One region of the Microbacterium sp. NPDC091662 genome, then DNA from elsewhere that is predicted to be linked to it. Evidence: predicted binding sites of a transcription regulator. Region 1 holds the regulator's gene; each other region holds the start of a gene.
What was found. The regulator LexA, encoded in region 1, represses DNA repair genes until DNA is damaged. The targets are predictions, from matches to a motif close to TCGAACANNTGTTCGA.
Positions count from the first base shown of each region.

Region 1 (9,672 bases):
CGACTCGCCCCCGTGCCGTCGAGGTTCACCTCGAGCTCGACCGTGGACTCCGACGTGCTGCGGACTCGGTTCGCGGTGCGCGGGGACGGTACGGGGGTGCTCATGAAGCTGATCCTATCGAGGCCAGGGCATCGAGGAACGCCGTGGTCTCGGCCTCGGTACCGGCGCTCACCCTGAGGTGTCCGGGGATGCCGACGTCGCGCACCAGCACGCCACGGTCGTACAGCTGCTGCCAGGTGGCCCGCGGGTCGGCGACGCCGCCGAACAGGACGAAGTTCGACCACGACTCGTGCGGCTGGTAGCCGAGCGCTTCGAGCGTCGCCGTGATCCGGTCGCGCTGCTCGACGATCTCGTCGACCATCGCGAGCATCACGTCGGCGTTGCGCAGCGCCGCGACGGCTGCAGCCTGGGTGAGAGCGCTCAGGTGATAGGGCAGGCGCACCAGTCGCAGGGCATCGATGAAGGCCGGGTCGGCCGCGAGGTAACCGACCCGGGCGCCGGCGAACGCGAACGCCTTGCTCATGGTGCGCGAGACCGCGAGCCGCGGACGCCCGTCGAGCAGCGTCAAGGCGGAGACCGCGTCGCGCGGAGCGAACTCCTGGTAGGCCTCATCGACGATCACGATGCCTCGGGCCGCGTCGTACACGGCTTCGATGACGTCGAGTTCGAGCGGGGTACCGGTGGGATTGTTGGGAGAGCAGAGGATGACCACATCGGGATCGGCGGCCTGCACCTGCTCGGCCGCCTCGTCAGGGGTGATCGTGTAGTCGGGCTGGCGGGTGCCGGCGATCCAGCGCGCACCGGTGCCCTGGGCGATGAGCGGGTACATCGAGTACGTCGGCGCGAAGCCGAACGCCGTGCGCCCCGGCCCCCCGAATGCCTGGAGGATGTGCTGGAGCACCTCGTTGGAGCCGTTGCCCGCCCAGATCTGCTCCGGCGTGAGGCCATGCCCCAGGTACTCTGCGAACGATTCACGGAGCGTGGTGAACTCGCGGTCCGGATAGCGATTGACATCGCGGATCGCGACCGCGATGTCGTCGAGGATGTCGCTCGCCACCGCATCAGGGATCGGATGCGTGTTCTCGTTCACGTTGAGCGCGATCGGGAGCGGCGCCTGCGGAGCGCCGTACGGCGTCAGTCCGCGAAGATCGTCACGTAGCGGGAGATCGTTGAGGGAGAGGGTCACCCTTCCCATGTTAAGCGGCGCCTCGTCTCGATGACGCAACGTTGCTGCAGCGCGGAAGCAGCCGGATCAGTTCACATACTGTGCCGGGATGGCGAGTGTCTGGCCGATCTGGAGTTCGCCGCCGCGCAGCAGGTTCATCCGACTGATCTCACCGATGACGTCACGCGGGTCGGCGTCGGGTGCGACGCTGGTGGCGATCGACCAGAGGGTGTCGCCGGGCATGACGGTCACGGTCTCGACGCTGACGGCTGCGGAGTCTGCGCCCGAGGCGATCGCGCTGCCGCCGCTGAGGGCGGCGAAGGCGATGCCGATCGCGAGCGGCACCGAGGCGAAGGCCAGCAGCACGGCGCGGCCACGCGTCGTCAGTCGGAGTCGCGTCGAAGGACGGGTCGACGCCGGAATGACCGCTGCGGTGCTGAGGCTGATGCTGCTCATGTGGTGCTCCTTAGCCTGTCCCGGAGCGATGAGGCTACCGGGGAAGTTGGCGTAGCGTTCGCATTCCCGTCTCGGCCGGGAGCCGTGAATGCGAAGCTACGTACCGAAGATATCTTCGAGTTCGAACATCTGTCAACTATTCTTCGAAACCGGATAGAGAAATGAGCCGACACGCTCGAACAGATCTTCCAGATCGGCCCGTTTCTCGGATACGGTTTCGATAAGGACACCCCACCACGGGCCTCCGACATTCGAAGAGGGACGTCGGATCACGCACTGAAGGAGCACCATGAGCGAGAACTCTGCCCCCGAGTCGGAGGCACCGCGCACGCGCCGCCGGAAGAGCCTCAGCCCGAAGCAGATGGCGATCCTCGAGGTCATCCAGAACTCGATCGCGCACCACGGCTACCCGCCGAGCATGCGCGAGATCGGCGATGCCGTAGGCCTCAAGTCCCTCTCCAGCGTCACCCACCAACTCGGCCAACTCGAGCTCAGCGGCTACCTGCGCCGCGACCCCGGGAAGACCAGGGCCATGGAGGTGCTCATCGATCTGCCGGGAGCGAGCACCGAGAACCCCGCGGACGTGGCGACGCCCGTCGGCGACGCCGCGCTCGTCCCCCTGGTCGGACGCATCGCCGCCGGCGTGCCGATCACCGCCGATCAGCAGGTCGAGGAGATCTTCCCGCTCCCCCGTCAGCTCGTGGGCAAGGGCGACCTGTTCATGCTCAAGGTCTCGGGCGAGTCGATGATCGACGCCGCCATCTGCGACGGCGACTGGGTCGTCGTCCGCTCACAGAACAGCGCCGAGAACGGTGAGATCGTGGCGGCCATGCTCGACGGCGAGGCCACGGTCAAGGTGCTGCGCCGTCGTGACGGCCACACCTGGCTGCTCCCTCGCAACTCGGCTTTCGAGCCCATCCTCGGCGACGAGGCCGTGATCCTCGGCAAGATCGTGGCGGTACTGCGCGCAGTCTAGACGCGAGAGCACGACGAAGGCCCTCCCGGGCTTCCGGGAGGGCCTTCGCGTATACACATGCCAGCACCCGCGCCCCATAGGCTCGAAGCATGTCGTCGTCGCCCTACGGTTCCTGGTCTTCGCCCTTCTCCGCTGCCTCTGTCGCGGCGTCTTCTCCTCGTATCGACGGCGCCCGCTTCGTCGGCACGGAGATCTGGTGGGGAGAATCTGTTCCGACCGAGAAGGGCAGGGTGACGGTACGGAGTTCCTCGGGCGCCGAGATCCTCCCCGCGCCGTGGAACGCCCGCTCCCGAGTGCACGAGTACGGCGGCGGTGCGTGGACGGCCGATGACCGAGGGACGCTCTACTTCGTCGATGCCGCGGACCAGCAGGTGCGCCGTCTGAACGCCGACGGGCACCTCGTCGTCCTCACCGCACCCGGGCCTTCGCACGGCGGTCTGCGCATCCAGAACGGCCGCCTCCTGGCTGTACGTGAAGACCTCTCGACGGTGCCACATCAGCGTTCGATCGTCGAGATCCCGCTCGACGGGTCCGCCGCAGCCGATACGTCGGCCGTCAGGGTGATCGTGCAGGGCGAGGGATTCTTCGCCCATCCCGCCCTCTCCCCGGATGCGACCCGGGTGGCGTGGGTCGCTTGGGAACCAGGGCAGATGCCCTGGGAGGGCGCGAGGGTGCAGGTCGCCGAGGTCGACGGGGGCATCCCCCGGACCATCCCCTCGAGGGCGGCGCTGCAGCCGGAGTGGCTCAGCGACGCGGAACTGGTCTTCGCCGACGATCCCGACGACCGCTGGGCACTCCAGCGCGTCAGTCTCGACGGGGCGCTGCCTTCCGGCGCGACGCGACCGCTGGCCCCGTCCGATGCTGACACGGGCTACGGTCTCTGGGTGCTCGGCAACCGCTGGTACCAGCCGTTGAACGACGGCCGTATCGTCGCCGTCCGCACGAACGGGCGCGACGCGGTCGTCGTCATCGATGCCGAAGGCGGCGAGAGCGTCATCGAGTTCCCCGGCGATGGCCACGTGAGCGTCGACGATGTCGACGGCACCAGGGTGCTCCTCTCCGGCAACGGCTCGCGGGTGACGGCGGGTCTCTGGTGCGTCGACATCGCATCGGGAGAGGTCGTCGCGGTGCGCGGTGGAGAGCCCGTCGATCCGCGTTGGATGCCCGCGTCGATGCCGATCGACATCGACGGTCCGCACGGCACGGTGCACGCCTTCGCCTACCCTCCGGCGAACCCGGATGCGGTGGCGCCCGATGACGAGCTCGCGCCCTACGTCGTGCTGGTGCACGGCGGACCGACGGCGCACGTCACCGGCGCGGCCTCGGCCGCGATCGCGTACTACACGAGCCGCGGGATCGGTGTGCTCGACGTGAACTACGGCGGATCGACCGGCTACGGCCGCGCCTACCGCGAGCGTCTCGACGGCCAGTGGGGCGTCGTCGACGTCGACGACGTGATCGCCGCTGCTCGGGGCTTGGCGGACGCAGGGATCGCCGACCCCGACCGCATCGCGATCCGCGGCGGATCCGCCGGTGGCTGGACCGTGCTGTCGGCGCTGGTACGCGGCGGAGCCTTCGCCGCGGGGATCAGCCGTTACGGGGTCGCGGACCTGCGCATGCTGGCGGCGGAGACGCACGACTTCGAGGCGTCGTACATCGACGGCCTGGTGGGTCCGCTCCCCGAGTACGAGCATCTGTACGTCGAGCGTTCACCGCTCACCCACACCGATCGCATCGCGGTACCGGTGCTGCTCCTGCAGGGCGGCGAGGACCGCGTCGTCCCTCCGTCGCAGTCCGAGGCGATCCGTGACGCCCTCTCGGCGCGCGGCATCGACCACGAGTACGTCCTGTATCCCGCCGAGGGGCACGGCTTCCGTAGCGCGGAGACCATCGTCGACGCCCTCGAGCGCGAGCTGGCGTTCCTCGGCCGCGTCTTCGGCTTCCACCCGCACGAGTGACCAGCCGTCACACGGTGACAGTCGCGGGCTACTCCCCCACGCGGTTGCGCAGACGCATGGCACGGTCGGCCTCGCGGGTGTCCTGACGCTCGCGCAGGGTCTGCCGCTTGTCGTACTCGCGCTTGCCCTTCGCCAGGGCGATCTCGACCTTGGCGCGGCCGTCCGAGAAGTACAGCTTCAGCGGGATGAGGGTGTAGCCCCCCGCCGAGACGGCGTGGGCGATCTTCGCGATCTCCTCGCGGTGCAGCAGCAGCTTGCGGATGCGCTTGGCCGAATGGTTCGTCCAGTGCCCCTGCGAATACTCGGGGATGTGCACGGAGTCGAGGAAGACCTCGTTCCCCTTCACGAACGCATAGCCGTCGCTGAGGTTGGCCCGTCCCTGACGCAGCGACTTGACCTCGGTGCCGGTGAGCACCATCCCCGCTTCGTACGACTTCTCGATCGTGTAGTCGTGACGTGCGCGACGATTGGTCGCGACGACCTTCTCTCCGCGTTCCCTGGGCATGATGCTCTCCTGTTGCCGTGATGAGCTCGATCGATCGATCCGACCGAGCAGCCTTTCAGGCTATCAGGTACGCAGCCAGCGTCGGATCGCGAAGCCGGCGGAGAGGGCGGCGAGAACCACTCCGATACCGATCAGCACGGGAACCACGAGTGCAGCGTCCTGCATCGTCACCCACGTGGTGATGAAGGGAACCCTCCCCCGCAGGTAGCCGTTGACCCCGAAATGCATACCGGCGACGACGGCGGCACTGGCCAGCGCCGAGCCGAGGAAGGCCGCGAACACGCCCTCGAGGACGAACGGCGTCTGGATGAAGCGGTTCGATGCTCCGACCAGGCGCATGATGCCGATCTCCTTGCGTCTCGCATACGCGGACAGCCGGATGGTCGTGCCGATCAGCAGCGTCGCCGCGATGAGCATGAGGACGGCGATTCCCACGGCGATATAGGTCGCGACGGTCAACGCCGAGAACAACGGCTCGAGGTACTGCAATTGATCCTTGACCTGTTCGACGCCCGCCTGTCCGCTGAAGGCTTCGGCGAGCACCTGCGACTGACCCGGGTCCTTCATCGTGACGAAGAACACCTCGAAGGCCTGGTCGGGCGTGAGCACGCTCGCCTGGTCCGCGCCGAGCTGATCGACGAGCTTGGCGTAGGTCTCTTCCTTGGTGTCGAAGGTCATCGAGCTGATGAGTGGCTTGAGTGCATCGCCCTCGAGCTGGGCGCGGACGGCGGCGACCTGCTCCTCGCTCGCCGCGCCGTCGAGGCACGTCTCGGATTCCGAGACCGCCGAGCACATGTACACCGCGACCTGGGCGCGCTCCGCCCAGTAGCCGCGCATCACGCCGATCTGCCCCTGCATGAGGATCGCGGCGCCGACGAAGGTCAGGGAGACGAAGGTGACGAGCACGACGGAGATCACCATCGAGATGTTCCGCCGGAGCCCGACGAGGGCTTCCGTCAGGATGAGTCCGATTCTCATGAGGTCGGGCCCACTTCCTCGTCGTCTTCGTCGGAGAGTCCGAGGCGATCCGCGACGCCGAGTTCGGCGACGTCGACCGTCGGCAGAGTGATCGGGTGCGTGCGCGGCCGGATCACCGCAGGAGGCTCGACGACGGCAGGAGGTTCGACGATGTTCGCAGCGGAGTCCGCCGTCGTCGCACCTGCAGGCTCCGGCGGTTCGACCGTGCGCGGGGCCGGGGGAACCACAGTCTCGCCGTCGCGGTCGACGGACGCGGCAGCCTTGCGCTGGGTGCTGAGCTCTTCGGCCAACGCGGCACGCACCACCGAGAGGTCGGCAGTCTGACGCTGCACCTCCTGCACGGCGGTGAGCGCGGCTGCGGCGGCCGCTCCACGCACCTCCTCCGGAGCGAGGCGCGGGATGTTGGAGGTGTCGCCGTACCCGCCGTGCACCTCGTCGCGGACCATCTCACCGTCACGCAGCTCGATCACCCGACGCTGCATCTGGTCGACGAAGCCGGCTTCGTGGGTGGCCATCAACACGGTGGTCCCGCCGGCGTTGATACGGGCGAGCAGCTGCATGATGTCGACCGACGTCGCGGGGTCGAGGTTTCCGGTCGGCTCATCCGCGAGCAGCACCTGTGGACGATTGACGAGAGCGCGCGCGATGGCGACACGCTGCTGCTCACCGCCAGAGAGCTCGTGGGGCATTCGCTTCTGCTTGCCGTCGAGACCGACGAGGGCGAGTGCCTCCGGGACGGCCTGCTGGATGAAGCCGCGCGACGAACCGGTCACCTGGAGCGTGAACGCGACGTTCTGGTAGACGGTCTTCGACGGCAGCAACCGGAAGTCCTGGAAGACCGACCCGATGTGGCGTCGGAAGTAGGGCACCTTGCGGTTCGCGAGCGCGCGCAGGTCCCTCCCGAGCACCGCGACCCGCCCCGAGGTCGGGACGTCTTCGCGCAGGATCAGGCGCAGACAGGAGGATTTGCCGGAACCCGAGGCCCCGACGAGGAAGACGAACTCCCCGCGTTGCACTTCGAAGTCGACTCCGGAAAGGGCGGGCTTCGACGTCCCGCGGTAGCGTTTCGTGACGTTCTCGAACCGAATCATGGCGCTACGAGCCTAAGCGCGGGCCGTCGCCTGGCCGCGAGCGACACCCCGCACGGCGCTTCCGCCCTCCGGGCCGGGTGGGGCCTCGTCCTCATCTACGAGCCACTGCCGCGTCACCTGCCACTGCTATACATGAAGTGTCGGCCGCACGAAGCGGCCGCCGAATTCTTTCAAGGGGGAGCCATGACAACGCCCGCAGGATGGTACGACGACGGATCGGGTCGACAGCGCTGGTGGGACGGCCAGCAGTGGACCGAGCACTTCGCCCCGGAGGCCGCGGATGTCCCGGCCGTCTCCGAGGAGCAGGCCACCTCCGACGCGCAGGTCACCTCCGACGCGCAGGTCACCTCCGAGGAGCAGGCCGCGTCCGAGGATGCCGCGGTCGATGACACCGTGATCCGTCCGTCCGAGGAGACCGACGCCTCTCCCGAGTCGCACGTTTCGTCCGCGCCGGCGGCTCCCTCCGACGCCGAGGGTCAGCACACGTCCGACGCTTCCGGGGCGACGGCACCGACGACTCCGCTCAGCGACGACCTCGGGGCGTACTCCGCCCCGGCGGCGCCCGCGTACCCGGCCGTCGCACCGGCACCGTTTGCGGGTGCCTACCCCGGCACCGCGCCGGCGTACCCCGGCAGCACGACGGGCTACCCTGCCGCCGCTCCGTACGGGCAGCCGGGCGTCGAGGAGCCGAAGAAGGTCTCGGTCCTCGGACTCGTCGGCCTCGGGCTCGCGGTGCTCGGAACGATCCTGGTCTTCATCCCCGTGATCGGCTTCTTCGGCTTCATCCTGCTCGGCGCCGGCTTCATCGTGTCGCTCATCTCGCTCTTCCTCAAAGGAAAGAAGTGGCCCGGCATCGCCGGACTCATCCTGGCAGTCGTCGGGACGATCATCGGCATCGTGATGTCGTTCGTGTATCTGTTCGCATTCGCACAGGGTGTGAGCGAGGAGATCGACAGACTGCCCACCTCCTCGCCGTCGATCGAGGCGACCGCACCGAGTGAGACCGAAGGGACTGATGGCACCACCGGAACGGGGCGGCCCACCGCCGAGGAACTCGCGGTCGGTATCACGGCGATCATCCAGGCGACCGGCGCCGAGGGGTACACGCCCGAGCACATCGCGTGCTTCGCGGACGAGTTCGCCGCCTCAGATATCGACGACGAGACCCTGCGCATCATCGCCTCCGGTACCAGCGCCGAATTCAACGATCCTGATGTCGCGCTTGCGTTCACCGAGGAGTTCGCCGACGCACTGCCGGTCTGCATCCTCCCCTGACCCTGGACATGACGTGGAAGGCCTCAGGAGCAACACGCCCTGGGGCCTTCTCCACGCGGTCCTCGCACCATTCGACACGGATGCCTCAGCGCCGCTAGCGTCATCCTTGACAGCCGAATCCCTGCGGATCGGCCAGCGTGGCGAGACTGACCTCACCACGCATCCACCGACCGAGAAGGACACACGGGATCGCCTGATGACAACACCTGCGGGCTGGTATGACGACGGTTCCGGGAACCGACGGTGGTGGGACGGAGCGCAGTGGACCGAGCACGTCGTCACCGGGGGACAGACCTCTGCCGGCGAGCCGACAGCAACAGGCGCGACAGCAGCGGCGACGACGGCAGCGCCCGACGTGACGGCCGAGCCAGAGGTGCCCGCGACCGCGACCGCGGATGCGGAGCCGGCCCCGTTCGTCCCGCCCTACTCGCTCCCGGGCAACATGGCCTCCGCGCCCGCCGCAGCCGCGTACCCGGACGGCGCGGCCTACCCGCCCTATGGCGGCTATCCGGCGGCCTCGTGGCCGGTCGCTCCCGGCCCGCAGCCCGCCGCCGGAGTGCCGGTGGTGGGCATCTTCGGTCTGGGCGCCGTCATCGTCGGCGTCGTCAGCGCCTGCATCCCCGCGATCGCGATCGCCGGTTGGGTGCTTCTCGCGGTCGGGTTCGTGATGTCGCTCATCTCCCTGTTCCTCCGCGGACGGAAGTGGCCGGGGATCACCGGCCTCGTCATCGCCGTGGTCGGCGCCATCCTCGCTGCCGCCGTGTCGTTCCTGGTGCTGGCGACGACCTCGTCGTCGGACAGCGTCGGCAACCCCTTCGCGATCCCCAGCGAATCACCGTCGGATGGAGGCACCACGCCCCAGAGCCAGGATCCCTCGTCGATCGAGGGTGCCGAGATGGTGCCCTTCTCCGATCTCGAAGTGGGCGACTGCCTGCCGCTGGTCGAGTACGGCGAAGACGAACTGGTCTACGAGCTGCCCGTCGTTCCCTGCGAGCAGCCGCACACCGACGAGGTCTTCTTCATCTATGACGTCGCAGACGGGGAGTTCCCCGGCGACGACGTCTTGACGGAAACCGCGTGGAGCGGCTGCTACGAGGCGTTCCAGGCCTACGTGGGCACCTCTTACGAGGCGTCCGAGCTCGACTTCTACAACTACCAGCCGACGAAGGGAACCTGGATCCGCGAGAAGGATCGCACCGTGCAGTGCATCCTCTTCAGCTACGAGGATGTGACCGGGACTCTGCGCGATTCCGGGCGTTGAACGCACG
Region 1 is NZ_JBIVTM010000002.1:960,814-970,485, reverse strand. Features, by position in the region: gene hisB (imidazoleglycerol-phosphate dehydratase HisB) at 1-104, opposite strand, end outside; gene ACIQLD_RS17975 (histidinol-phosphate transaminase) at 101-1,186, opposite strand; gene ACIQLD_RS17970 (LysM peptidoglycan-binding domain-containing protein) at 1,253-1,621, opposite strand; gene lexA (transcriptional repressor LexA) at 1,911-2,597, shown strand; gene ACIQLD_RS17960 (S9 family peptidase) at 2,687-4,555, shown strand; gene smpB (SsrA-binding protein SmpB) at 4,584-5,060, opposite strand; gene ftsX (permease-like cell division protein FtsX) at 5,124-6,038, opposite strand; gene ftsE (cell division ATP-binding protein FtsE) at 6,035-7,129, opposite strand; gene ACIQLD_RS17940 (DUF2510 domain-containing protein) at 7,313-8,404, shown strand; gene ACIQLD_RS17935 (DUF2510 domain-containing protein) at 8,601-9,665, shown strand.

Region 2 (9,672 bases), on a different contig from region 1:
TCACCCATTCATACGTCGAGGCGCCCATCGCGAGAGCGCCGATGTTCCTCTCGAAGCCCGTGTACGCCATCGGACCGTCCTGGTCGATGTCCTGCGTGAGCAGCCAGTCCAACGAGTGCTCCTCGGTCGCGATGAAACCGTCGAGGCTGGAGGCGGTGTAGAAGTGGGTCGTCATCCCACGAGGGTCGCAGGTGCTACCGACATCGGGAGATCAGGCGTGTAGGAGCGCGGCGGCCGGAGCCGGAGCATCCCACCATTCCAGATCGGGATACCGCTTGAACCAGGACACCTGGCGGCGGGCATAGCGTCTCGTGAGCGCCTGGGTCTGCGCGATCGCGTCACGTTCTGTGAGGTCTCCGTCGAGCTGCGCCAGCGCCTGCGCATATCCGATCGCACGAGGAGCCGTCCCGCCCTGTTCGAGCCCGTTGGCGCGAAGCTGCGCGACCTCGGCGAGGAGCCCCCCGGCCCACATGCGTTCGACTCGGGAATCGAGGCGCTCGACGAGAGCGGGGCGATCGACGTGAAGACCGATCAGGCGCGTGTACGGATGCCAGAGGACCGGCTTCTCCGGAAGGGAGGCACCGTGCGTCTCACTGCCCTGCTCGAGGACTTCGAGCGCACGGATGATGCGGCGCGGATTCTGCGGATCGACCCGCGAGGCCGCCTCCGGATCGAGAGTCCGCAGACGTTCGAGAAGGTGCGCGGAGCCTCGAACCTCAAGCTCGCGTTCGAGATTCTCCCGCAGTGCGGGGTCGCGCGGAGGAAATCGAAAGTCATACACGACACTCGACACGTACAGGCCGGAGCCCCCGACGAGGATCGCATCTCCGCCTCCGCGGTGGATCTCGTCGATCGCCTCACGAGCTCTCGGCTGGTACCACGCGACAGCTGCATCCTCGTCCACGTCGAGCACGTCGAAGAGGTGGTGCGGGATGCCCCGGCGTTCAGCCACCGAGACTTTCGCCGTACCGACGTCCATCCCGCGATAGAGCTGCATGGCGTCGGCGTTCACGATCTCGGCAGGGTTCCCCTGCGCGCGCAAGGTCTCGGCCAACTCGATCGCGAGATCGCTCTTACCGGTGCCGGTCGCCCCGACGATGGCCCAGAGGCGTCGTCCGGTCCTGTGCGGTCCGGTCACACGCCCACACGCAGTGTGGGCAGACCGAGCGACACGGCCTTCGGTGCACCGTCGCCGCTCGGGGCAGGAACCGCGCACGATTCCGACTGCGAGCGATCCCAGGCGTCTCCACCGCGGGTCCGACGGATCTTCAGGGGTGCGCCTGTCGGGTCATCCGCGAGCAGATGGAACGGGGCGCCGTGCGTGACGGTCACGGTGACGACGTCACCGGGGCGAGGAAGATCAGAGCCCGGAGTCACCTCGAAGTGCACCAACCTGTTGTCTTCGGCGCGCCCCGTCAGACGGTGGGTCTCGGTATCCTTCTTGCCTTCGCCGGTCGAGACCAGAACGTCGATCTCGCGGCCGACCTGCTTCTGGTTCTCTTCCAGTGAGATGCGTTCCTGCAGAGCGATCAGCCGGTTGTAGCGCGCTTGCACGATCTCCTTGGGAACCTGATCCTCCATCGTCGCCGCGGGAGTGCCCTCGCGGATCGAGTACTGGAAGGTGAACGCGCTGGAGAATCTCGCCTGCTCGACGACCCGCATCGTGTCCTCGAAGTCTTCTTCTGTCTCACCAGGGAAGCCGACGATGATGTCGGTCGTGATGGCGGCATTCGGGATGCGGGCACGAACCCGGTCGAGGATCCCCAGGAAACGCTCACTCCGGTAGGAGCGGCGCATCGCCTTGAGGATGCGATCGCTCCCCGACTGCAGCGGCATGTGCAGCTGCGGCATCACGTTCGGCGTCTCGGCCATGGCGTCGATCACGTCGTCGGTGAAGGCCGCGGGATGGGGGCTCGTGAACCGGATCCGCTCCAGCCCTTCGATGTCGCCGGCCGCGCGCAGGAGTTTGCCGAATGCCTGGCGGTCGCCGAACTCCACACCGTAGGAGTTGACGTTCTGGCCGAGAAGCGTGACCTCGATCGCGCCGTCTTCGACCAGGAGACGGATCTCGTTCAGGATGTCGCCGGGACGACGATCCTTCTCTTTGCCACGCAGGCTCGGAACGATGCAGAAGGTGCAGGTGTTGTTGCAGCCGACCGAGATCGAGACCCAGCCGCTGTGCGCCGAGTCGCGCTTGGTCGGCAGCGTCGAAGGGAACACTTCGAGCGACTCCAGGATCTCGAGCTCGGCGTCGCCGTTGTGCCGCGCGCGCTCGAGCAGTCCCGGCAGGGAACCCATGTTATGCGTTCCGAACACCACGTCGACCCAGGGGGCCTTGTCGAGCACCGCCTGCTTGTCCATCTGCGCCAGGCATCCCCCGACGGCGATCTGCATGCCGTCCTTGCGACGCTTGACGGAGGCGAGATGCCCGAGGGTGCCGTACAGCTTGCCCGCTGCGTTGTCGCGGACAGCGCAGGTGTTGATGATCACCACGTCGGCCTCGTCGCCGTCGACAGCTCTCACGTAGCCGGCGCTCTCCAAGGAGCCCGAGAGCCGCTCGGAGTCGTGCACGTTCATCTGGCACCCGAAGGTGCGCACTTCATACGATCGCTGTCGTCCGTCGTCGTCGACGGCTGCCGACGACGCGCCGATGATCGTCGGTTCGCTGCGCGGGATAGTCATGATCACCCCATTGTACGAGCCGTTGCTGAGCAGGTGCGGCGTCGTGGCTTCAGTCCGAGTCGACGAATCGGACCCCGGAGGTGGAACCTCCGAAGGAGTACTCACGCAACGCAGCCTTCGCAGCTTTCATCGCCACCGCGCCGTTGTAGCCGCGCCGTGAGAGTTGGCCCACCAGCCGCCGGAGCGCGGTGTCGTGATCGAGTCGACTCATCGACCTCGCCTTGCCACGCGCGAACTCGAGCGCGCGTTCGTCATCGTCGTCCGGAAGGTCGTCGAGAGCGTCGTCGATCAGGTCGCGCGGAATCCCCCGCTGTGCGAGCGCGCGGGACAACGCGACCCGTCCCTGCCCTTTCCGCTCGACACCCGAAGTCACCAGCACCCGGGCGAGGGCGGCGTCGTCGAGATAACCGCGACGAGAGAAGTCGTCGATCACATCGTCGACGACGCCACTGTCGAGACCGACGCCCCTCAGCACCTGCCGCGCCTCGGAGATCGACAAGGATCGAGCCCGCAGCTTGCGGACGAGAGACTCCTCCGCCGCCGTACGAACCTCATCCGGCGATGCTGTCGCTTCCGCGCCGGAATCGTCAGTCGTTCCGCCACCGAGTGCGCGGAGGTGAGGAACGGAGTTCGCCGGGTGTGAGGCCGCAGTGACGGAACTGCCCCGGATCCCCCGTGCGGGATGACGATCGCTGGGGGTACCCGCGTCGGACGCGTCGATGCGCGAGGCCCTGTCCGGAGGGGCGTCCCATGTCGTGCGCCACGCGGCCGCGTCGCTCGTGCCGGAATCGCTCGTTGACCCGTCGTCGTCCTCCGGCAACCGAGCAGGCGGCGTGTGCGCAGGCTTCATTGACGCACCGCCGAAGAGGGGGATGATGGGGGCGATCCGGTCCGGGTCGCCCCCACGGGTGTCGCTCATCAGGCCGGACGACGCTCAGCGAGCTCGTCTGCAGCCGGCGGCACCGCAACGGGGCCGCCGATACCGAGCTTCTGCTTGATCTGCGTCTCGATCGCCAACGCGATGTCGGGGTTGTTCAGCAGGAACGTCCGCGCGTTCTCTTTACCCTGGCCCAACTGGTCACCGTCGTAGGTGTACCACGAGCCCGACTTCTTCACGATGGCGTGCTCGACGCCGAAGTCGATCAGGCTGCCCTCGCGCGAGATGCCGACGCCGTAGAGGATGTCGAATTCCGCCTGCTTGAACGGCGGTGCCATCTTGTTCTTGACCACCTTGACCCTGGTGCGGTTTCCGACGGCGTCGGTTCCGTCCTTCAGGGTCTCGATACGACGGATGTCCATGCGCACCGAGGCATAGAACTTCAGCGCCTTACCACCGGCGGTGGTCTCAGGCGAGCCGAAGAAGACGCCGATCTTCTCACGAAGCTGGTTGATGAAGATCATCGTCGTATTGGTCTGGTTCAGGCCACCGGTGAGCTTGCGCAGCGCTTGCGACATGAGTCGCGCCTGCAGACCGACGTGCGAGTCGCCCATCTCGCCCTCGATCTCGGCGCGGGGCACGAGCGCCGCCACGGAGTCGATGACGATGAGGTCGATGGCTCCCGAGCGCACAAGCATGTCGGCGATCTCGAGCGCCTGCTCACCGGTGTCGGGCTGCGACACCAGAAGCGCGTCGATGTCGACGCCGAGCTTCGCGGCGTAGTCGGGGTCGAGCGCGTGTTCCGCGTCGATGAAGGCGGCGATGCCACCCGCGCGCTGCGCGTTCGCGATCGCATGCAGTGTGAGGGTCGTCTTACCCGAGGACTCCGGTCCGTAGATCTCGACGATTCGACCACGCGGGAGGCCTCCGACGCCGAGAGCGACGTCGAGGGCGATGGAGCCAGTGGGGATGACGGCCACGGGGGCGCGCTCATCGCTGCCCAGCCGCATGACCGAGCCCTTTCCGAACTGGCGATCGATCTGGGCGAGGGCGGTCTCGAGGGACTTCTCGCGGTCGGCGGGTGATGGCATGATGTGCTCCTTCTGCGCGCGTGATGCCGCCTGTAGGCTGTCGCGGCTCTCCCGGTTGGGAGAAACTCTCCGACAAGGCGTAATGGCTCTTCGGCTTGTTTTCCACCGTAGGAGAGGCCACCGACATCGACGCGGAGAGCTCACCTACCGTGCAGAACAGATTCTCTGAACCACTTGTGCAGAAGACTACGCCCGCTTCGAACAGATCTTCGACGACACGCCGCGAATAGCGCGTCGTGTCCCGTAGGCATCGGAGATCGACGGAGGCTCAGCGTCCGCGCGGCTCCTGCCGACCGACACCATGCCGTCTGTTCTCCGGAACATCCATCTCGACGCACAACGCCAACCAGATATCGCGCGGCGGCGTTCCGTCGGCCAGCGCTTCGACCGCCGTTCTTCCGCCGACGGCACTGAGCGCCAGGTCGTTCACCAGAGAGGACGCGCGCGCCTGGAACTCTGTCTCGACGGCGCGAAGGAATTCGCTACGACGCATGGCTTCCCCGACCGGGGATCAGTGCAGCGAAAGCTGAGGTTCGATCGACGCGACGAGGTCGTCGGGGACGACGTCTGGGAAGACCTGGATGCCCTCGAGCACCGAGATACGGTCTCCGACCTCGCGCATGATCGTCGAGATGGGAACGTCGAGAGCGTCTGCGACGGAAGCGAGAATCTCGCTCGACGCCTCCTTCTGCCCACGCTCGACCTCACTGAGGTAGCCGAGCGCAACCGACGCCTTGCTTGCGACCTGCCGGAGCGTGCGCCCCTTCTGCAGGCGGAAGTCCCTCAGCACATCGCCGATTTCCTGTCGTACAAGAATCATCGGAACCTCCTCCCCATGTGATCGTTCGAGGTCTCCCCCGATGAGACAGCCAGTCTAGTACCCCTGGCATGCACAGAATCTACCCCTGCACTCTGTGGTTTAAGTGTGAGCACATCAGACATAACCACCCCGGGAGTCCTGCTATTCCGCCAGCATCCCCAGTAGTTCTTCGAGCGCAGCCGAGACCGTCTGCGCACGGATCGACTCGCGATCTCCGACGAAACGGAAGGCCGTCGTCCTCATCGCCGCCGGCGTCGCCAGTCCGATGTGCACCGTGCCGACCGGTTGCCCGTCGGGGGAATCCGGACCGGCGATTCCCGTCGTCGACACTCCGACATCGGCCGGCGAGCCGCCGATGCTCACCACGCTCCTCACTCCCTCTGCCATCTGCAGCGCGACCTGCGGATGCACCGGCCCGTGCACGGCGAGAAGATCCGCATCGACGCCCAACACGGATGCCTTGACCGGCGTCGCGTACGCCACCACCCCGCCGAGCAGCACCGTGGACGCACCGGGAACCGATACCAGGTCGGCACACAGGGCGCCTCCGGTCAGCGACTCCGCGACGCCGAGCGTCCATCCACGCCGGCCCAGCGCCGCCAGGACGGCGGCAGCCGCATCGCTCACGACTTCCGGCGCGAGCCGCGGACCTGCGCCACGATGTAGTCGATGCCGCTCGCGACCGTGAGCACCAGGACGATGAGCATGAGGATGAAGGTGATCAGCGTCCACGCATCGAGACCGACGAGGTAGTGCAGCGGGAGCAACGCCCAGCCGAGCGCCACACCTTGGAACGCTGTCTTGATCTTGCCCATCCAGGCCGCAGCCACGACATGCTCGCTGGCGACCATGAGCCGGTGGATCGTGATCCCCCATTCGCGCACGAGGATGATGGCGACGATCCACCAGCTGACCTCGCCGAGGATGGCGAGTCCGATGAAACCGGCACCCGTGAGCATCTTGTCGGCGATGGGATCCCAGAGCTTGCCGAAGTCGCTGACGATGTCGTACTTGCGCGCGAGGTAGCCGTCGACCCAGTCCGTGGAGATCCCCACGATGAAGATGACTGCGGCCGCCCACCGGAGGCCGGGCTCGGCGAGACCGTAGGTTCCGCCCAGCAGTAACAGGACGAAGAAGACGACCGCCAGCGGGATGCGCGCGACGGTGATGGCGTTGGGCAGCTGTCGAGGGATGGCCATCAGTCGCGTCCCGTCAAGCCCCAGGCGTCTTCGTCGCCCTCGGCCTCGACCTCGGGAAGCCCCTCATATTGCGCAGCGATCGGGTCGTGCATCTGCGGCAGGGGTGGCACCGGCGGAGCGACAGGGGCGGCGGAAGCGGGCGGCGACGCCGGAACGTCGTCCCCGCGCAGCTTGGCCATCACCTGTGGGAGCTGCTCGGCCGTGGCCAGCACGTCACGCGCCTTGGATCCCTCGGACGGACCGACGATCTCGCGGGACTCGAGAAGGTCCATGAGACGACCGGCCTTCGCGAACCCGACACGCAGCTTGCGCTGCAACATCGACGTCGAACCGAACTGAGACGACACGATGAGCTCGGCAGCGGCGAGCAGAAGCTCCAGATCGTCGCCGATGTCTTCGTCGACTTCCTTCTTCTTGGTCGGCTCCATCGCCTCCTGCACGTCGGGACGATAGTCCGGACGTGCCTGACGGGTGACGTGCTTGACGACCGCGTCGATCTCCTTCTCATCGACCCACGCGCCCTGCAGACGGAATGGCTTCGACGAACCCATAGGCGAGAACAGTGCATCACCCTGACCGATGAGCTTGTCGGCGCCCGGGCTGTCGAGGATGACCCGGCTGTCGGTGACACTGGTGACCGCGAACGCGAGTCGTGAGGGCACGTTTGCCTTGATGAGTCCGGTGACGACGTCGACGCTCGGGCGCTGCGTCGCGAGCACCAGGTGGATTCCAGACGCACGCGCGAGCTGGGTGATACGCACGATGGAGTCCTCCACGTCGCGCGGGGCGACCATCATGAGGTCGGCGAGCTCATCGACCACGACCAGCAGGTACGGGTACGGCTTGAGGACGCGTTCGCTGCCCACCGGCACCTCGACCTCCCCGGCGCGAACGGCACGGTTGAAGTCGTCGATGTGGCGGAACCCGAACGACGCGAGGTCGTCGTACCGCATGTCCATCTCCTTCACGACCCACTGCAGCGCCTCGGCCGCCTTCTTCGGGTTCGTGATGATGGGCGTGATCAGGTGCGGGACGCCGGCGTAACTGGTGAGCTCCACACGTTTCGGGTCGATCAGGACCATGCGCACATCGGCGGGACGCGCCCGCATCAGCAGGCTGGTGATCATGGAGTTCACGAAGCTGGACTTACCGGAGCCAGTGGAACCGGCCACCAGGAGGTGCGGCATCTTCGCGAGATTCGCGATGACGATGTTGCCACCGACGTCCTTGCCGACGCCGATCGTCATCGGATGCGTGCTCTTCTGCGCGGCGGGCGAGCGCAGCACGTCGCCGAGCGCCACCATCTCCTTGTCGGCGTTCGGGATCTCGATGCCGATCGCGCTCTTGCCCGGGATCGGCGAGAGAATGCGCACATCGTTCGAGGCGACCGCGTAGGCGAAGTTGTTGCTCAGCTGCAGGATCTTCTCGACCTTGACGCCGTGGCCGACCTCGACCTCGTACTGGGTGACCGTCGGGCCGCGCGAGAAGCCGGTGACCTTCGCATCCACCTTGAACTGCGACAGCACACTCGTGATCTGCTCGATCACCTTGTCGGTGGCCTCGGAGCGCATCACCGGAGGCGGCCCCTCGACCAGAAGACCGGGAGAGGGCAGGATGTACGGCGTCACGGGTGCCTGCGGCCCGCGGTCACCGGGCCCCTCGGTGCCGAAGCCGTCGAGGCCGGGGAGCTCGGGCACCTCTCCGGTGTCGGAGGAGTCGTCGAGGAGGGCCGTGGTCTGCTGCTCCGCGAGCGAGTCGGCGACCGACCTCACGTCGGACAGCACCTCAGTGGCCGCGTCGTACGGATTCTCGACGACGACAGCCTGGTCATACGCCGGAGTCGGGTCGGAAGTCGTGAGCAGCGCCGTGATGTCGTCGGAACCGAGGGTGCCCTCGTCGGGGTCCTCTTCACGACCGGTCTTGTTGCGCCGCCACCACGGCAGCACATCGGGATCGTCGACCTTGTCGGCGTCGTCGATCGCCGCGGAGTCCTTGGCCGACTTCTCCGGACGCTCGGCATCGAACATCCAGGCGTAGAGGTCGCCGAGTCGGGCGCCGATGCGGTTCGGCGGGGTCTTGGTGAGGATGAGGATGCTGAGCGCCGCCAACAGCGACAGCACGATGTACGCGGGGATGTCGGTGAGGTAACTGAGCGGCTGGCCGAGCATCCATCCGAAGAGTCCGCCGGACTCGCTCAGTGCGAGCATGCCCTCCTTGGGCTGAGGGCCGTCGCCCGCGACGTGGCAGAAGCCGGCGAGCGTCAGGACGAACAATCCGAAACCGATTCCGATGCGGCCGTTGTCGTGAACCGACGAGGGGTGGCGGAACAGCCATCCGGCGAGCAGGAGCAGCAGAACGGGCATCACGAATGCGACGCGCCCGATCAGCCCTCCGACCGAATACGCGCTGATGTTCGCAGCGACCTCGTTGCCGATGAAGAACCACTCGTTGACCGCGCCGAGCACGGCGAGGATCACGAGGAGAAAGGGAAAACCGTCGCGACGATCGTCTTTCTCGAGGGTCTCCGGCCCGAACGCGCGGAAGAGCCCCCCGACACCGTGCGCCAACCCGACCCAGGCGCGGGCGACGACCGGCGGCTTGTCGACCTCGTCGATGTACTTCTTGGGAGCGGGCTGCGCCTTCCGAGCGGGCGAGGCCTTGGGAGCCGTCTGCCGCTTGGGGCGCGACGGTGCGCTGGTCGACGCGCGCTCTGTCTTCGTGGTACTCCTGGCCATGCTCTCACGTTACGTCCAACAGCCGACATCTCCGCGTAATGACGCGGCTTTCCACGGATCCGGGAGGTGTCGACTACGCAGTGCCACGCGCCATGGTGTCGCGGGTCGCACCCTCGATCACCACGGCAAAACCCTCGGCGCGATACAGGTTGCGCGCGAAGTTGTCCCGTTCCACGCTCAGGCTGATCCGCGCGTGCCCCTGCGAGCCCGCGAGCTGCACCACGCCACGCAGCAATGAACGCCCGACGCCTCTGGCACGCCAGAGCGG
Region 2 is NZ_JBIVTM010000001.1:743,035-752,706, forward strand. Features, by position in the region: gene ACIQLD_RS03625 (dihydrofolate reductase family protein) at 1-175, opposite strand, end outside; gene miaA (tRNA (adenosine(37)-N6)-dimethylallyltransferase MiaA) at 212-1,138, opposite strand; gene miaB (tRNA (N6-isopentenyl adenosine(37)-C2)-methylthiotransferase MiaB) at 1,135-2,682, opposite strand; gene ACIQLD_RS03640 (regulatory protein RecX) at 2,732-3,181, opposite strand; gene recA (recombinase RecA) at 3,601-4,650, opposite strand; gene ACIQLD_RS03650 (DUF3046 domain-containing protein) at 4,919-5,143, opposite strand; gene ACIQLD_RS03655 (helix-turn-helix domain-containing protein) at 5,162-5,470, opposite strand; gene ACIQLD_RS03660 (CinA family protein) at 5,612-6,097, opposite strand; gene pgsA (CDP-diacylglycerol--glycerol-3-phosphate 3-phosphatidyltransferase) at 6,094-6,669, opposite strand; gene ACIQLD_RS03670 (DNA translocase FtsK) at 6,669-9,404, opposite strand; gene ACIQLD_RS03675 (GNAT family N-acetyltransferase) at 9,478-9,672, opposite strand, start outside.
Region 2: recA (recombinase RecA) is a predicted target of LexA. The motif match lies at 4,848-4,863, and genes of this name have one in related genera.

Region 3 (9,672 bases), on a different contig from region 1:
GGCCAGCAACTCAATGTTGAAGCCATGTCGCTCTACCGGCACGTTCACGGAAAAGAAGACCTCCTCGAAGGCGTCGTCGCACTCCTAATGACCGACCTCACCGCAACCCTCGAAAAGGAGGCCGGCGAGCACTGGCAACCGTTCTTGCAAGCCGCCGCCCACGCAGTACGCCGCATCGCCACCGAACACCCCCTGGCGTTCCCGCTGGTCGCCACACGGCACCCCGCCGCCCCCTGGCTGCGCCCGCCGTTGCGCAGCATCGACGTCGTGAACACCTTCCTCAGCGCTCTCATCGACCAAGGCTTCACCGACAAGCAGGCGGTCAACGCCTACCGGTCATTCAGTAGCTTCCTGCTCGGCCAACTCCTCCTCGAATCCGCCGTCCGCGGCGCGCAAACAGGTCCCGTTGAAGAGCCCTTGGACGAAGGAGACGCCGACCTCCCGCACCGCGATGGCAACATGACCCTTGATGCCGCCCCAGAAGTCAAACGGCTCCGCCCCCTGCTCAGCGAAGATCGCAGCAAAGAAGAATTCGAGGTTTCCCTCGAGGCCCTCCTTGACCGGCTCGACCGCGAACTCTCTCAATAGAACGGCAGAACACCTGCCGGCCGATCGTCACGCACGGTAAGTCCGCGTCTCGAGTGCACGGGGCCGGTCCGGCTCGCGGACGCGGACCGAGGGCCGCGCACTTCCTGGCCCCTGGCGGGGAACCCTTTACTCTTCCGTTTGACGCGGAGACGCCCGACGTGGTGCAGAAGCTTTCGCGAACGTCGCCCGCCAGTTCTCTACGGGCACGGCACGCAGACGTGCTGCCAAAAGCGCCGCCGCACTATGGGGATCTTCCCGCACGCCAGGTAGGGGAATGTCCGCCTGGTCGATGGTGCCGTCAGCGTCGGCGCGCTGGAATCTGACAACATAGCCGTCGTCTTCCCAGGCGGGAATCACGCGGTGCAAGGGCAGGCCGGTGGGAAGGACGAGATCCATCAGACGCAGTCGTTGTTCGAGAAGCCGTGCGGTCTGCCGGCGCGGGGTTTCCCATGACCGGTCCTGCGATGCCCGCTCGATCTCGTCGGTGTAGAGGCCGAGGTCGAAGGAGAGATCGGGCAGACTCCAGGGTCGTCCAATGTTGTCCGCCTCAGTGTCCTCGCCGACGGCAGGGAGCGGGTGAAAGAAGACGCCAGCGTAGTTACCGGAAAAACGGAGAGGAACAGGCTCTGAGAACTGTGGGTAATGACCCCGATCAAGGCGCTCTGGTATCGACGTGAGGGTAGAGACAGGATGAAGGTGTCCAGCAGAGCGATCGGGATGACCCAGGGCACGTGGAGGTGGTACACGGCGAAGAGGATGCCGTTGGTTACCCAATCCTTCGAGCCGAAGATGCCGTTCATCCGTGGCAGCAGATACCCGCGAAAGAGGAGTTCCTCGCCGAGGACTGTGTTGAAGATGAAGAAGGCGAGCAGGATGGCCAACCAGGCCCACGACCCGTAGAGGAGGGCCGCCCCATCGGATGAGCCGAGAAACTCGCCGAAGTCTCTCCCCGCAACCGGGGGAAGCCCGAAGGGGATGAGCTCCACGGCGAAGAACGCAATGACGAAGACAGGGACGATCAGCCACATCCGTCCCCCTCGTCGTCATTGCGTTCTTCGGGTTTCGTGGAGCCCTCAACCACAGCGCTTCCCGGACGACCTCCCACCTGAGGCTGCGTTGCTCCCTGAAGACCAGGAACGCCACCAACACGAATTGCCAGACTAGGCCTGCGGTGAGGAGCAGGATCAGCGATCGCGCGAGGGCCGAGGGAGTGTTCCAGCCGCTGGCCAGCAGGGGCGCGATCAGCCACGCCAGCACTGCCATCGGTAATGCTGCTGCGGCCCAGACTCCCACGATGCCGGGCAGCGTGAGTTGGCGGATCGTCGTGCTCTGTGGCGGCGAGTCCTCGCCGAACAGTGCCGGTTCCGATGTCGAGTGCGCACGGTTCATCGCACTGAGCCAGTTGCGGCGACGTGGCGGTCGGTACGGATGCCACGTGTCCTGCCGCACCAGCCGATCAGCCAGACAAGCAGTACGACCTCGCCGACGAATGTGAATTCGCCGATCATCGTCGGGTTGGCGGGGAGGAGCGCGATCGTCGCGGAGTCGATGGCACCCGGCCCCGGCGATGAGCACGAGGAGACCGATCCAGGTAGGGATGGTTGGCGATCGGATAACGGCAACGCCGACCACGGCGAGGTGAAGTCCGAAGATGAACAGGCCTGCGTCCCAGATTGCCTGGAACCGCTCGGTGTCGGCGGGCACCAGGAGGAATCCGGCGGCGACGGCGAAGACGGCACCGTAGGCGACCCGCAGTGCGGCAGCACTGAGGGCGAGGAGCTCACCACCCGATTTCAGAACCGGATACAGCGCGACTCCGGCGAGGACATCCAGTACCGCGATCACGAGTACGGTGAGGGCCGCGGCGCCGTTCGCGCCGGCGGGCAGCGCCCACAGCAACCCGAGTGGGGCCAGGACCACCATGAGCGCGAGCGAGATTCCTGCTACCAGTGCAGGGGTTCGTAGTGACGTGTTCATCGGTTTTCCTGTTCGTTGACGTGGATGGCGATTTTTCCCGCGACTGCGCCCGAAGCGAGTTCTTCGAGCGCTGTGGGCACCCCGCTGAGGGGGTAGGAGGCATGGACGTGGGGGCGCAGGCCGCCCTGGCTCGCGAGGTCGGCGAGTCTCACTAAGTCGGCGGAATTCGTGCGGACGAGAAGGTTCACAAACCGCTGCCCGCCCCACGCCATCCGCAACTGGTACGCGAAGGGGCGTCCATACCCTCCGGTCCAGGTGCCGCCTGACTCATTGCCGACGAAAATGAGCGTTCCGCGCGGTACGAGCGCCCCGCGCAGCGCGTTGAGGGAGGCGCCGCCGGCGCCGTCGAGGATCACGTCGTAGCGTTCTCCTTGCGCAAGAGCGTCTTCGCTGCGGTAGTCGATGGTCCGGGCGGCCCCGAGGCTCTCCACGAGATTCCTTTTCGAATCGCCGCACACGGCGGTCACGTCAGCACCCCTGAGCGCAGCGATCTGCACGGCGAGGCTGCCGACGCCCCCTGAGGCGCCGATGATGAGGACTCGCGTTCCCGGGCGGACCGTTCCATCAATGCCGCCGCGATCGAGTGCCTGCAGAGCGGTCAGGCCCGACTCGGCCAGGACGCCTGCTTCGGTGTCATCGAGCTCGACTGGTGCCGGCGCAAGATGGCTGGCTTTGGCCACCGCATACTCAGCGAAAGATCCTCGCGCAATGCCGAAGACTCGCTGTCCGAGCTGCAGAGAGCTCACTTCGGATCCCACGGCCACGACTTCGCCACACACATCCATGCCGGGCACGTTCTGTCGAGGCCGGCGCAGACCGGAAGCCACCCTGACCAGTCGCGGCAGGCCCGTCATCATGTGCCACACGCCACGAGAGACCCCGGCCGTTGACACTCGCAACAGAACCTCGTTCCGCCGAGGTGAGGGCACGGCCATACTTGACACCCGGAGTACTGCGGGCGGGCCGTAGCGATCATGCGTGACCGCAGTCATCTCCACTCCCTGCCCCCGATCCACGGATGCCACCTCGCTCGGAACGCTCATCATCAACCTCTCGTGGGACATATCACCTGCAATAACGTACACAGTACGGTACGATGTACTGTACACAGTACGGTAATGTCGGAGCATGGCAAACCCGCGAGCACCAAGAAACACGCTGACGCACGAAAAGCTGGTCGCTGCCGCGCTGCAACTGGTCGATGAGGACGGGATCGGTGCCTTCACGATCCGTGAACTCGCGAGCCGACTGCAGGTCCGGCCAATGTCGATCTATCACCACGCATCGTCAAAGGACGCCTTGTTGGACTACCTCGTGGACGCCGTCTTCAGTGAGGTGTACCTTCCCGAGGTGCACGGGCACTGGCGAGAGGAACTCACGCACCGGTCACGCTCCATGCGTGAAACGCTCGCACGTCACCGCTGGGCGCTTGCCGTCATGGAGACACGAGCCCACCCTGGGCCCGCAACCCTCACGAACCACGAAGCGGTGCTGGATGTCCTTCGCACATCGGGGTTCTCCCTGGAAGCTACAGCGCATGCCTACGCAATCCTCGATGCATTCGTGTACGGCTTCGCTTTGCAGGAAGCGATGCTCGAGACCGCCGGTCTGCCGATGGACTCGGCGCGCGTCATGCGTGGAATGGATCTCCGAGGATTCCCCCGTGTTGCGGAGATGGCCGCCGACTATGCGACAGCTGACGCCTATCCACTGACCGACACGTTCGACGTCGGTCTCGAGATCGTCATGGACGGCATCCAGCAGTTCACCTCAGCGGCACCTGCTTCCTGAACGTGATGCCTGGCTGGCGATACGAGTGAGGGTTCAGACCGCGGCAGGGCCAAAGAGGACGTTCGTGTCCGACGCTTACAAATCGAAGCGATGCCACGTGTAACGCGACGAGTGCAACGAAACGGCGTCAGTGCAACGGGAAGCTGTTCCCGACAGGTGACGCCGAGCCCCATCGGTGTTGCGTGACACACCGTGCCATCAGAAGCGGACCGTGTGTCACCTATACCTGGCTTATGTCATCGGAAAGCGATTCTGACAACCACCGCCGGCACACCCTCGAGGGTCGGATCAAAGACGCGCTCCCAGCTCACGTACGCCGAGTTCACATCGCAATGCCCAATCACCGTCGTGGCCGATGGAACCGGAAGGACACCGTGACGACGCCCCAGATGACCAGCTCGGAAAGCTCGTCGACGACGACATCCGGCCATTCCGTGCTCTCAGCTCGCAACGCCCAAGTGCCCCGTTCGCGCACCAGGCGCTTGATCGTGAATTCCCCGTCCAGGACAGCCACGACGACATCGCCGGCGTGCGGCACTTTGGACCGGTCGACTAGGACGACATCGCCATCATCGATGCCCGCGAGGGTCATCGACGTCCCGGCAACGCGGACCAGGAACGTAGCAGCCGGATCCTCGACCAGCATCTCCGTGAGATCGATGGGATTTTGCTCATAGTCCTGCGCTGGGCTGGGGAATCCGCAGGCAACGGCATCGAGCATCTGCGCCAGCGGGACTAGGGTGAGCGGACTCGCGACCGGGGACAGATCTACGATTGTCATTGCTTCCGCCTCCTCCCTTTATCGAACGGGAATCCGATAAGTGTATGCCGGTGGCGCGACGTTCCCAACTCATCATTGAGCCCACGGGGGTGCTCGGTATCATTGTTCGAGGCGCCCAGCCCTTTGGACTTCCAGATGAACTCCGATGATTCGTGTGACCTGACATCCGCGATCGGCTGGGCGCCTTTTCTCTTGCACCGGCCTACTCCAATGCCGTATATTTAGTGATGTCAGGTCACATAAAAGGAGATTTCGAGAACGGCCCCTCATCGCTCAGGATCGAGGTCGGCGTCCGATCTTTCCGCGCCCGCTCACCCATGGTGAGTGACGAACGGAGATCATCATGTCCCGCAAGAGAACCCGCAGCCTCGTTGCCCTCATCCCCATCGCAGTTATCGCCGCCATCGTGGCGTTCCTGCCGAACTGGGATAACTCGCCGGCGCCGCTGCCCGTCGTCCCCCCGTCGGCGCCGGCAATCGCCACCCCGACGCCGACATCGGCCGAGAGTGCAGCGCCCACCCCGACGGCGCCCACTACGCCCGCGAATGAGTTCACGGCTGCAGCTGCTGTCGCTGCAGCGCTACCTCTGGTGGACGTCGGCCAGGAGATACCCCCGTACCGCCGGTCCTCGTTCGGGACGGCATGGACCGACATCGACGGGAACGGCTGCCGGCAACGCGACGACGTCCTCGCCCGCGACCTGGTCGACGTCGTTCTCGCTGAGAACAGCTGCACGGTGCTCTCCGGAGTGCTCGAGCACGACCCGTACACCGGGCAGCGCATCATCTTCCAGCATGACCGGATCGCCGAGCCCGGCAACCGAGGATCGCAGGGGGTGCAGACCGAGCACATCTTCAGCCTCTATGCAGCGTTCGTCGGCGGAGCGTGGGCCTGGACTCCAGAGCGGCGCCTCGAGTTCGCCAACACGCTGGAGAACCTCATCGCGGTCCAGGGCAGCGCCAATGAATCGAAGGGTGAGGACGGCCCGGCGAAGTGGCTGCCGCCGGTCGAAACCGGGTACCTGTGCACCTACGTGCTCAAGTACACGCAGATCGCCCAGACCTGGGGCCTGGCAGTCGACGTCGCTGATCGTGATGCTCTGGTGCACACCCTCACCGTCTGCGGCGACCCGTCATGAGCAGCGCAGATCTGCTCGAGGATTCCTTCCCGCACGGATCCGTCGACGGATATCGCGACGGCTGCCGCGGGGCACTGTGTCCCGCCGTGATCTCCTGCCGCGACGTACACCGACGGTACAGCGGAGATTTCTCGTTCAGGAAGGCGATCGACGCCGGCGCCACGCTCGCGGAAATCCTGCAGCGCGATCGCGAGGCGCGCTCCCAAGCCCGCTCCCGATCGCTCACCCCCTCGAGCGCACCCCGAGAGAAGCCGGCACCCGCGCCGCGCACCGCGTCCCCCGCTCGGCGGCGGACGCCAGGGACCCAGCCCTCATCCGGGCCTGCCCGAACCTCTCAGCGGCGTGCGGCGCGGCCCACCCCGACACCGCCGCGAAAGCGACTGACCACGCCGACCCCGAGACCAGCACGGACACCCTCAGCTCCCATTGTGCGCACGGAGCCTGCGTGGGTGGCGCAGCTGAAGGAGCTGCACGCGGCTTCGCGCACCGATCGGGAGATCGCCGAAGCGCTGGGCGTCGATCGGCCCACTGCAGCTCGTCGACGTCGCAGCCTTGACCTCCCTCTCAACCCGGCGCCCCGCAAGACGCCGGCGGTGAAGCCGAGTCGGCCGAAGCGCTCCAAGTGGGACGGCGTCGAGCTGCAGCCGTGCGGCACATACGCCTCCTACGTGCGCGGGTGCCGATGCGAGCTGTGCGGTGAGGCACGGCGGACCTACCACCAGGAGTACGTCGCTCGGCGCAGAGCCGAGGGCATCCCCGCCGAGCATCACGGCACGGCGTACGGCTACCAGCTGGGGTGCCACGACCGAGACAGCTGCCCGTCCACGCCCGCCTGCTCCGATGCGTCAATCGCTGAGGAGCGGCGCCGCCGGCGGGAGGCGGGGATCCCCGCACAGCCCCCTCGCGTCGATGCCGCCCCCGTTCGCGAACACGTCCGCAACCTGATGAGCAACGGACGAAGCGTCAAGGCAATCGCCGCTGACGCGGATGTCTCGCTGTCCGGGCTGAAGATGCTGCTCTACGGCCGCTCCGGTGCACGCAAGGGCGAGATGCCCACGAAGATCGATGTCACGAAGGCGACGAAGCTTCTCGCCCTCGCCTGATCGCTGACTACCGGCGGGGTTGCTCATGACGCCGCGGCGGGATCTTCATCGAGCCAATGCGCCGGGGCCTCTTCCGCCCAACTCTCGAGCGCGCTCGCATCAAGGCCGTAGTAGCTGGCGATCGTGTGGGCGGTCTTGTAGAGGATCAGGCAGCCGAGGCGGACCTGGAAGTCGAGGACGTCGGGGTTTACCGGATACGACCAGGACGTCACCCCTTCGGACTCCTCGGCCACCGACTGCGATGCCAGCGACGTCACCGAGGGGTGCGATCGGTCGGACAGGACGTCGTAGACCCCGCTGCCCTTGGTGAAGTTGAGCGAGACGAAGAGATCGATCGCCCGGCCAAGACCCAGCATGGTCTCCCCGCCGATCCGCCACTCAACGATCTTCTCCGGGCCGTCGAGGGGTGTGTCCACGTCTGAGAACAGGCTTCCGATCCGTCTCAGCAGATTGTCTCGGTCCCGCTTGAGGGCCTTCGCCAACGGGGTGGAATGTTTGCTCGCGGTGTACTTGTCTCGCTGCAGCGCTGAGGCGTGCTCGAGCATCGCGCGAGCCACCCGGCGAGATGCAGCACCGCTTCCCTCGAGGGGCTGGAGCAGCCATGCCACTCTGCCCGCATGCTCGAGCTCCGCGCGCACCAGCGGCCAGACAGCCAACGGCACCAACGGCTCCGCGCGCAGCTGCGTCCCGACAGACTGCAGCAGCAGCGCGATCGCGTCGACCATGCGCCCTGACATGTACCCCGCGGCGTGCTCCTCGTTCGCCCCAGCTGCAGGAAGTTCCCGGTGAGCCTCTGTCGCGTCGAGGGCAGCTTGCGAGCCCGGGCGAGCGCCCGCCCCACCCTGCCGGGCGACAACGCGCCAGGCATCGACGAGAGAGTCGCTCAGGTCAGCGAGCGCAATGGGATCGCGCTTCTCTTCTGCAGTAGCCATGTGCACCAGCCGTTCTGTTCGAGGACACCAGCCCCCTCATTGTGGCCGAGAGGGGCTCAGCGTTTCCGGTTCGCGAACGGCCACCGCCCATAGACGTCCGCGAACGCCGCCCGATATCGGATCTCGACGTCTTCCGCAGACTCGCCGGGCGTGAGCGCCCAGGCCACGAGGAGATCGTCCTGATCGGCCAGCTGCCAGATCGAGCGGCCTCCCTGATGGCTCGATCCCTTCCGGGCGTACTGGCCCAGACGCTTCCGCAGTCCGCCCACCTTCGCCTCCGCCTTGCCGATGTACACCACAGGAGTTCCCGGCACCCACCGCGCAGCAAGGTCATCCACCGGGTAAGCCGAGCCCGCTCGAGCGCGCGTCAGCTCGAGCATGGCCGGCGGCGTGGTCGCCGGGCGCAGCACGACGTAGATCCCCGCCTCGCGAGGCACGCTCGCGCCGGCGAGATCTCCGAAGCGGACGAAGCCCTCAAAGCCGACCGCCGCGAGCGATACCCGGTCCCACGCTTCGGGCAACGCCAGCGCAACGCCGACCATCAGCAGATCTACGCCGGCCGCTTATTCGCGAACGCGATCTTCACCTCGCGTGAGATCCGGCCCTTGTCCGCGACCTCGAAGCCGTTCTCTCGCGCCCACTTCCGGATCTCCTCGAGCTGGCCGGCCATAAACTTCGCCGGCTCAGAGTTGCGCTGCACCCTCGGCGCACGTCGCCCGGCTTCAACGAAGGGAGCGAGCGCGGCCGTGAGCTCGTCGGCATGCGCAGCGCTCAGATCGATCTCGTAGTCACGGCCGTCGAGCCCGAAGCGGATGGTCTTCCCATCGTCTCCAAGTTCTGTGCCGTCGAGGTCGTCAATGAGCTGGTGAATGATCTGGCGCGCCATGCGGTCACGATATCCCAGCACGCATCACAAGCCCGAGATCCTCGCGGCCGCCAGATCTTCCCCAACCATTACCCCAACTTGGTTGACAGCGTGGGATCTAACCCGTATATTTAGCGATGTCAGGTTACACATTTCATTGGAGGTTGAGATGGAAGTCATCATCGTCCCTACAGACACGATCGATCTGCTGATCACGGCAGCCATGCTCGGATTTCGCCCAGACGATTCCCGAGCATCGGCGCAGCCACGACAGATCCTCGAGCTGGCCGATCGCTATGGGCAGAGCCTGGTCGACGAGAACCACGCCTCGGTCTCCGCGGCACGAGGCACCTCGTTTCCCGCCCCGCGCTACGAGTGGACCCCGGTCTTCGATCTGCTCTGGCGCGATGCCGGCGCAGATCTTGTCACAGACGAGCAAGCGCTCCAGCTCGAGCGCAGCCAGCTGCTCGTCGTCGAGAACTCCCGCGAACACGACG
Region 3 is NZ_JBIVTM010000003.1:45,520-55,191, reverse strand. Features, by position in the region: gene ACIQLD_RS18460 (TetR/AcrR family transcriptional regulator C-terminal domain-containing protein) at 1-588, shown strand, start outside; gene ACIQLD_RS18455 (hypothetical protein) at 715-984, opposite strand; gene ACIQLD_RS18450 (CPBP family intramembrane glutamic endopeptidase) at 984-1,616, opposite strand; partial or broken gene ACIQLD_RS18445 (hypothetical protein) at 2,203-2,511, opposite strand; gene ACIQLD_RS18440 (NAD(P)-dependent alcohol dehydrogenase) at 2,562-3,500, opposite strand; gene ACIQLD_RS18435 (TetR/AcrR family transcriptional regulator) at 3,694-4,356, shown strand; gene ACIQLD_RS18430 (LexA family protein) at 4,697-5,077, opposite strand; gene ACIQLD_RS18425 (HNH endonuclease family protein) at 5,481-6,275, shown strand; gene ACIQLD_RS18420 (hypothetical protein) at 6,725-7,378, shown strand; gene ACIQLD_RS18415 (hypothetical protein) at 7,402-8,103, opposite strand; gene ACIQLD_RS18410 (hypothetical protein) at 8,367-8,852, opposite strand; gene ACIQLD_RS18405 (Lsr2 family protein) at 8,861-9,196, opposite strand; gene ACIQLD_RS18400 (hypothetical protein) at 9,345-9,672, shown strand, end outside.
Region 3: ACIQLD_RS18430 (LexA family protein) is a predicted target of LexA. The motif match lies at 5,159-5,174, and genes of this name have one in related genera.